3 linked regions of the Thermoplasma volcanium GSS1 genome follow. Each later gene encodes a partner of the first gene's protein in a complex. Links are inferred from orthologs where the notes say so. Each region holds a gene or a part of one and is shown on either strand. Other genes may lie near its edges.

Region 1 (2,887 bases):
TGTGAACGTCCCTGAGTACTCTTGTTACGAGATAAAGGAAATCCCTGAAGCTTCATTGGCAGAACCGCTCGCTACTGCCCTGCGTGGCGTACTTCAGGCTGGACCTGAAATTGATGATAGGGCCCTTGTCATAGGTGCGGGAACAATAGGATTGCTGGCCACAAAGATATTCTCTTCTGTGGGTTGCAGGAAAGTAGTTTCAATGGATATCAACGATAACAGACTTGAACATGTTGACATATTGATAAACAATGCGGGTATATGTCCATTTGAAGATTTCTTCAAAATCGATATAGATCTTTTTGAAAAGGTCTGGAAGGTGAATGTAGAGAGCCATTATTTTATTACGCAGGCTGTGAGCAAGCACATGATCGAAAAGGGAATCAAAGGTCGAATTTTAATAATGAGTTCGATAAGTGGACGCGTAGGAGGAGAATTTCAGACTCACTACACAACGACAAAATCAGCTCTGAATGGATTCATGCATTCAGTAGCGATAGTACTTGGTAGATATGGGATACTCGTAAATAGCCTAGAACCTGGGACAATAACTACTGATATAAATAAAGACGATCTTTCTAACGAAGAGAAAAGGAAATACATGGAGAGAAGGACTGTAGTAGGGAGGCTGGGTGATCCAGAAGATATGGTTGCACCAGCTCTCTTCTTAGTCTCCGACGATAATACCTATGTAACTGGCTCCGAGCTGCTTGCCGATGGAGGCATGTTTATAAATTTACAGTAAATTTCCTAATTTTTTTATCACTCTTAGACTTTTTTTCATTGACCTTAGGACAAGTGTATTTTCAGGCGCTGGGAGGGAGATTTGAACTCCCGAGCTCTAATGAGCACAGGTTTTCCAGACCTGCGCCTTACCAGGCTAGGCTATCCCAGCAATAGACCCAGCAGATTTTCCTTTATTATACGTAAATTTATAAAGTTTCCCCAATGGGGCATAACGTTGCACAAGCTAAATTCTAAAGCGTTATATATGAGCTCACAATCCCATCATACTCTAACATTTAACCTTAGCCTGCCCTCGATACATAGGTATCTAACGGGCCTCAAATAAAATAAATATATGATTGGCATTAAGGTTAAGTTTAGAAGATTTAAAAGTGAAGGAGGTAATTGAAATGGAGAAAAGCTATGTAAAGTTTGAAACTCCCGAAGATGTTTCGCAGAAGGCTCTTGACCTTGTGGAAAGTGCGTTCAGGAGCGGAAAGATCAAGAAAGGTACAAACGAAGTAATAAAGTCGATAGAACGCGGGGAAAGTAAGCTGGTAGTCATAGCAGAGGATGTAAACCCACCTGAGGTTGTGTACTATTTGCCTTCCCTATGTGAGGATAAGAAAGTACCTTATGTATACGTCAAAAAGAAGGCAGACCTTGGATCAAAAGTTGGAATTGCATCTGCAGCATCGGTGTCGATTGTTGACTACGGCAAGAACGAGGAACTTTATAAGTCCATAGTCTCCGCCGTAGAACAGTTGAAGAAGTAAGGTGAAGTAGATGCCTAATGAGGCGACCCCAGCAGAAGTTGTTGAAATAATCGGCCGGACAGGGATGACTGGAGAGGCAACAACTGTAAAAGTGAGAATACTCTCCGGGAGAGATCAGGGCAGGATAATAGCTAGAAACGTGCTCGGGCCAGTAAGGGTTGGCGACATCCTCATGCTCATGGAGACTGCAAGGGAAGCTAAGAAGCTATCTATAAGGTGATTGTGTTGGCAAGGACATGCAGCTTCTGCGGGAAAACCATAGAACCCGGCACGGGCATAATGTACGTACGGAAGGACGGAGCAATACTCTATTTCTGCTCCAATAAGTGCAAAAAGAACATGATTGGTCTCAACAGGGTTCCAAGATACGTAAGGTGGACTAACGAATATCACGAACTCAAGAAGATGAGGACTAGATCATAATGGATCGAACACTCGTTTTACTTAAGCCAGATGCAGTTAAACGGCGCCTTGTCGGGAAGATAATAGAAAGGTTCGAGGAAAAAGGCTTAAAGATAGTTGCAATGAAATTCATGCAGATGACAAAGGACCAGGCTAAAACCCACTATTCTGTGCATCAAAATAAACCATTTTTCAATGATCTGGTAAATTACATAACTTCTGGTCCAATAGTTGCGATGATACTTGAAGGCGCCCACGCGATTGAAATTGTAAGGTTAATGAGCGGGGCCACTGACGGATCGAAGGCACAACCCGGTACTATCCGCGGTGATTATTCTATGGGCATCGAAAAGAATATAATACACGCTTCTGATTCGCTTGAAGCGTATAATCATGAAATGCCTATCTTCTTTAGTGATAATGAGATTATAGAATGGGCCTATGGAGACGAAGTCATCTACTAGCCTTCCTGCAAAGAAATTACGGCAACCTATAGTATGTGTTCTTGGCCATGTCGACCATGGCAAGACCACTCTTTTGGATATAATTAGAGGTACAGCTGTAGCCAATAAAGAGCCTGGTGGCATAACTCAAAGGATAGCTGCCACGACGGTTGACATAAACAAGATTTTAAAGGCCACCGAAAAGTTAAACAATAAAGGGATGAAGATACCAGGCCTTCTCTTCATAGATACGCCTGGCCATGTTGCGTTTTCCAATATGAGGGCGCGGGGCGGAGCCTTAGCGGATATAGCCGTCCTTGTGATAGACATTAATGAAGGTATAATGCCGCAGACAGTTGAGTCTATAGACATACTTAAAAAGTTCAAAACACCTTTTATAATAGCTGCCAATAAGATCGATCTCATACCCTTCTTTACAGATGTTAAGACTAATCTTTTCACTGAATTTATCAGGAAGCAGAGACAGGAATACGTCAACGAGCTCGACGCCAGAATATACAATATAGTTAACAAGCTCTA
Region 2 (2,810 bases), 100 kb from region 1 along the record:
ATTCTCTCCGCTATCTCCTCAGCGGAATATTCCTTCGCTAGCTTAACTATAGCCTTCTTCCCTTTTTTTGTTATCAGTATGTTTATACCTTCGACTTTTACAGAGAACCTACTCTCAACTTCTCTTTTTATGTCTTCCTTCGTTGCCTTCCTATCGACTATTAAGGTTAGTTTATTTTCCTTCTCTGCCAGCAATGCAGTCTTCTCAGTGGATACCGGTGATAATATAACGTCTCCCATTACGCATTCGCCTCCCTTAGCTTCTCAATTGCACTTTCAGTATATACGGTAAGCCTACCTCCAACCCCTCCCGGCGCTAGCTTCCTTATACTCAACGAATCCATTGACGCAACGTCTACACCCGGAAGAGACTTAAACACCTTAAGCGAGACCGAATCGGTTCCAACTATCAACAGGCTTTTAGGGACCTTGTACCTTCTATTTCTCATCTTACCACGTCCAGCCCGTATGTGTTTACCTTCCTTTGATCTAAGTATATCCTCATACAGTCCTATTGATTTAAGTAAATTAACCGCGTCTTTCGTTTTCTTAATTCCTGAAACAGCATCTTCTACTACAACAGGCAATGGCAAAGATTCACTAAATCTATGACCTCTCTTCCTTACAGCATCAGCGGATGCGGTCATAGCTATTGCGCTGAATTTTGCCATCTTTCTTTCCTTTTCATTTATCCCTACATAGAGTTTCTTTGTGCTTCTCGGAGAATGAGCGCTTTTACCGCCAACTGCACTAGCTATACCTACGACCCTAGATCCACCAGCAATCCTTGGCATTCTAGATATCCCAAGACCTGGCTTGGTTGTATGACCCACCCTCCTCAATCCAGCAAGAGGAGACGAACCATACGGTTGACGAAGTGAAAGTGATATAGCTCTGAAAGCCTTTCGAATTAAGTCTTCTCTAACACTATAGTTAAATATTTCAGGGAGGTCTATCTCACCTCTCTTTTCACCATTTATTGAATATATAGGCACCTTCGTATTCAATCACCTTGCTTAGATTCTAATGATATGTAATCAAGCTTGACATTATCTATATCCGGTACTTTCTGCCTAGCCGGATCTCTCATCTTTATAAGCCTCTTGGCAGGGCCAGGGACAGATCCAAACAATAGGACATAGTCATTTTTTACGAGGCCATAGTGGAGAAAACCGCCTCTCACATTTATTGTATCCGCATCTTCCCCCTTCGAATATTTAAGAACTCTAACATTGCTTATTGTTCTTTGCTGGTACCCCATCTGACCTGCCTGAGGCACAGTATTCCTAACCCAATCTGGATGCCACGGGCCCAGCGTACCAATCATTCTCCTATGCTTCCTATTCTTGCGAGGGAGGAGTTTTACACCAAATCTCTGAACGTGACCCGTGAATCCTTTACCCTTAGTAACTGACAAAACGTCTACAAATTTTCCAGGTTTAGAAAAGTCTTCGAATCTTATTGTTTTTCCGAGATGTGCCGTAGCGTATTCAAATCTTTCCTTCACAGAATTTCCTCCACCTATCCTTAGTTCAAATATCTCTGGTTTCTTTGATGGGATCCCAGGTACATCCTTATTTCTTGTAGCGACTATTAACCTTACATCTGCATATGTTTCAGGGACAGGCTTCTCTTTTACTTCCTTAAATGTTGTGATTTTTTTGAACAGCTCCTTATCGAGGTTTTGCGTCCATTTTTCGTATACCACAACCATATTTCCTTCTTCATCCTCGTCATATAGCCTTATCCCTATGACGTCTAGGGGTGGAACCTCGATTACCGTAACAGGAACAAATATAGGTTGACCTGCTGTAACACTGGTTTTTCTGTAGTCTACCATTTCTACGTGCGTCATTCCTACCTTGAACCCAGCGAATCCCTGTACCTTTACAGGTCCTGATATCTCGGGCCAGCTCCTTATCCTTGGTTCTATACTTTTTGCCCTTACCCTAGGGTAATAGGCCATTGATCCTCTTCTCGAATGATGAGGCGTTGCCATCTAATTTCACCACCATATACCGTTACACGCTGCAGCTAGGTCTAAAATATCATTAGACCAGCAGCAATGGGACCATATGGTTGCCCAATGCGTGTATGGCTTTACGGCCTCCTTAACCTGTTAAGATCCGGAGGCCCTAAAGACAGCTCATTTTGAGCACTTTATGTCGGAATGCAATCACAGTTATTAATCTTTCTAGTCTAGTGCTTTTTGAAATAATAAGCACAAATCTGCACCGTGTTCTTTGATAATTTTAGTTTCACTGCTATTTGAATATAGATAAATCCCTATCATACAGGATAAAGTTTTTATATCGTATTCTCTGGATCACGCACAATATACGAATTTCTATAGTATTTAAATCCATTTGCAAATCAAGAAGAGACATCAAAAAATGGCAGCATGCGTTTATGGGCTTTGTCAAATATCCATTGATATTTGGCTTCCTGCCATCTGCTCCACATCTTTTGACTGCTTCACAGCTTCACCTGGCAGGCCTTTATGGGATCGTTTCAGACATGTCCGATACCTGAATGCAATGTTTATGCATGCATTCACATCACGGTCTATCTCAATACCGCAGGAATCACACTTCAGGATCCTGCCATGCTCTATTCTGGCCAGAGTATCACATACCGAGCACATCCTGCTGGTGTTCCTTGTTTCCTTTCTTGTCAGCTCTATGGCAGGAAGGCCTTCCCATGATGCCTTATACATTACCTGGGATGCAAGCATCCCATATGGAAACGCATTCTTAAGAATGAATCTGTAATTATTCCCTTTTCCATCGCCCTTCTTTGTAATCTTATTTA
Region 3 (2,969 bases), 100 kb from region 1 along the record:
CTTTGCCCGGCCTATGTGATACAGAATCTAGGTATCTAAAGTATGGTATGGCATATTTTTTACTGACGACATCTTCAAGTATCTGCTTCGCGTAGTCAAGCTTCATTCCCCTTATGTGATGCGCTATATTTACAGCATCCTTCAGTGATATATCAGCCTCTACTATCCTAGCTCTTGCGTTGTTCTCATCCACACTCATCGAGTAACCCTTCATAGCAATCACTTCAATGGCATGAACTTAGATGAACGGGTTGCGCCAACACCCGGTCCTGAGTGCTTTACTTCCTTTCTCGTCATCACAAATTCCCCGAGGTAATGCCCAATCATTTCCGGCTTTATCTCGAACTTGGAATAACTGTTGCCATTGTAAACTTCGACTATTTTACCTACGTAGCTTGGTAATATTATAACATCTCTTACGTGAGTCTTTATGTCGTCATAATCCCCTTCAAGTTTTTCTACAAGTTTCTTCTGGTCGTGGTTCATTTCCCTAGAGAGTGATCTTCTTGCTCTGGCAGGAAGTATCTTTATAAGTTCTTCTAAGCTCATTTCCTGTAGTTGTTCTAGTGTGTAACCCTTGTAACTGAACTCCTTAGCTCTGCCAGTAGTAACTTTCCTTGACTTTCTGGCCTTTCTCTTTATGGACTTTACCGAACCTTGCTTATTTACTACCATTTACCTTCCTCCTTTTAGGTGAAAGCCTGCCCACTTTTCTCCCTGGCGGGGCATTCCTACCAACAGTGCTTGGCCTTCCTACATGTTGATGGTTTCCACCACCATGCGGGTGATTTACAGCGTTCATGGCCACGCCTCTAACCGTGTACGGCCTCTTCGCCTTACTCCTCAGATAATGAACATGAGTACCTGCCTTCAGTATTGGAGCATCTATAATTCCTGAAGCTGCTACTACTCCAACAGTAGCGCGGCATCTTGGATCGAAATCCCTCATAGAACCAGAAGGCAACTTCAAAGTAACTCTACTTCCATGCGAGACAACAAGTGCAAAAGTACCTGCGCTTCTGCAAAATTCACCCCCATCTCCAGGACTGCTCTCTATGTTGTAGACGTAACTCCCATCAGGTATATTGGCTAGAACTGTTGTAGTACCCGGATTAATTGTATCTACATTCCCGGCAACTATCTTCTGCCCAACATAGGCACCTGTAAAAGCAATCTGATACACTTTCTTTCCAGTTGAATCTACGAGTTCAAGAAGTGGTGAATTCCTGCCAGGTGCGTGGATAATGTCTTTAACTACATATTCGCCTGGTTTCAAGTGCTTAACATCTACGACATGCCTATGGCTAGGGCTTCTGTAAACGAGACTTCCATGGCCTCTCCTTTGTGGGATTATATGTTTACCCATAATTCACCTCAAAACACACCTATTCTCTCCGCTATCTCCTCAGCGGAATATTCCTTCGCTAGCTTAACTATAGCCTTCTTCCCTTTTTTTGTTATCAGTATGTTTATACCTTCGACTTTTACAGAGAACCTACTCTCAACTTCTCTTTTTATGTCTTCCTTCGTTGCCTTCCTATCGACTATTAAGGTTAGTTTATTTTCCTTCTCTGCCAGCAATGCAGTCTTCTCAGTGGATACCGGTGATAATATAACGTCTCCCATTACGCATTCGCCTCCCTTAGCTTCTCAATTGCACTTTCAGTATATACGGTAAGCCTACCTCCAACCCCTCCCGGCGCTAGCTTCCTTATACTCAACGAATCCATTGACGCAACGTCTACACCCGGAAGAGACTTAAACACCTTAAGCGAGACCGAATCGGTTCCAACTATCAACAGGCTTTTAGGGACCTTGTACCTTCTATTTCTCATCTTACCACGTCCAGCCCGTATGTGTTTACCTTCCTTTGATCTAAGTATATCCTCATACAGTCCTATTGATTTAAGTAAATTAACCGCGTCTTTCGTTTTCTTAATTCCTGAAACAGCATCTTCTACTACAACAGGCAATGGCAAAGATTCACTAAATCTATGACCTCTCTTCCTTACAGCATCAGCGGATGCGGTCATAGCTATTGCGCTGAATTTTGCCATCTTTCTTTCCTTTTCATTTATCCCTACATAGAGTTTCTTTGTGCTTCTCGGAGAATGAGCGCTTTTACCGCCAACTGCACTAGCTATACCTACGACCCTAGATCCACCAGCAATCCTTGGCATTCTAGATATCCCAAGACCTGGCTTGGTTGTATGACCCACCCTCCTCAATCCAGCAAGAGGAGACGAACCATACGGTTGACGAAGTGAAAGTGATATAGCTCTGAAAGCCTTTCGAATTAAGTCTTCTCTAACACTATAGTTAAATATTTCAGGGAGGTCTATCTCACCTCTCTTTTCACCATTTATTGAATATATAGGCACCTTCGTATTCAATCACCTTGCTTAGATTCTAATGATATGTAATCAAGCTTGACATTATCTATATCCGGTACTTTCTGCCTAGCCGGATCTCTCATCTTTATAAGCCTCTTGGCAGGGCCAGGGACAGATCCAAACAATAGGACATAGTCATTTTTTACGAGGCCATAGTGGAGAAAACCGCCTCTCACATTTATTGTATCCGCATCTTCCCCCTTCGAATATTTAAGAACTCTAACATTGCTTATTGTTCTTTGCTGGTACCCCATCTGACCTGCCTGAGGCACAGTATTCCTAACCCAATCTGGATGCCACGGGCCCAGCGTACCAATCATTCTCCTATGCTTCCTATTCTTGCGAGGGAGGAGTTTTACACCAAATCTCTGAACGTGACCCGTGAATCCTTTACCCTTAGTAACTGACAAAACGTCTACAAATTTTCCAGGTTTAGAAAAGTCTTCGAATCTTATTGTTTTTCCGAGATGTGCCGTAGCGTATTCAAATCTTTCCTTCACAGAATTTCCTCCACCTATCCTTAGTTCAAATATCTCTGGTTTCTTTGATGGGATCCCAGGTACATCCTTATTTCTT

What was found.
Region 2: rpl7ae (region 1) and rpl3p share a complex: the UniProt entries of both Methanocaldococcus jannaschii proteins name them as parts of the 50S ribosomal subunit. The link is inferred for Thermoplasma volcanium GSS1 from one-to-one orthologs.
Region 3: rpl7ae (region 1) and TVG_RS01715 share a complex: the UniProt entries of both Methanocaldococcus jannaschii proteins name them as parts of the 50S ribosomal subunit. The link is inferred for Thermoplasma volcanium GSS1 from one-to-one orthologs.

What each region holds. Positions count from the first base shown.
Region 1 is NC_002689.2:436,055-438,941, forward strand. The notes cover bases 111-2,819. They hold rpl7ae (50S ribosomal protein L7Ae), read left to right. Parts: upstream 111-1,136; coding sequence 1,137-1,502; downstream 1,503-2,819. Other genes in these bases: TVG_RS08765 (SDR family oxidoreductase), read left to right, coding at 111-745; TVG_RS02345 (30S ribosomal protein S28e), read left to right, coding at 1,513-1,722; TVG_RS02350 (50S ribosomal protein L24e), read left to right, coding at 1,722-1,925; ndk (nucleoside-diphosphate kinase), read left to right, coding at 1,925-2,368; infB (translation initiation factor IF-2), read left to right, coding at 2,346-2,819. Outside these bases: more of TVG_RS08765, read left to right, coding at 1-110; more of infB, read left to right, coding at 2,820-2,887. UniProt on the Methanocaldococcus jannaschii protein: Multifunctional RNA-binding protein that recognizes the K-turn motif in ribosomal RNA, the RNA component of RNase P, box H/ACA, box C/D and box C'/D' sRNAs.
Region 2 is NC_002689.2:331,419-334,228, reverse strand. It holds rpl3p (50S ribosomal protein L3), read right to left. Parts: upstream 1,999-2,810; coding sequence 1,003-1,998; downstream 1-1,002. Other genes in the region: TVG_RS01700 (zinc ribbon domain-containing protein), read right to left, coding at 2,419-2,810; rpl4p (50S ribosomal protein L4), read right to left, coding at 239-994; TVG_RS01715 (50S ribosomal protein L23), read right to left, coding at 1-239. UniProt on the Methanocaldococcus jannaschii protein: One of the primary rRNA binding proteins, it binds directly near the 3'-end of the 23S rRNA, where it nucleates assembly of the 50S subunit.
Region 3 is NC_002689.2:332,647-335,615, reverse strand. It holds TVG_RS01715 (50S ribosomal protein L23), read right to left. Parts: upstream 1,627-2,969; coding sequence 1,375-1,626; downstream 1-1,374. Other genes in the region: rpl3p (50S ribosomal protein L3), read right to left, coding at 2,390-2,969; rpl4p (50S ribosomal protein L4), read right to left, coding at 1,626-2,381; TVG_RS01720 (50S ribosomal protein L2), read right to left, coding at 662-1,366; TVG_RS01725 (30S ribosomal protein S19), read right to left, coding at 220-675; TVG_RS01730 (50S ribosomal protein L22), read right to left, coding at 1-214. UniProt on the Methanocaldococcus jannaschii protein: Binds to 23S rRNA. One of the proteins that surrounds the polypeptide exit tunnel on the outside of the ribosome.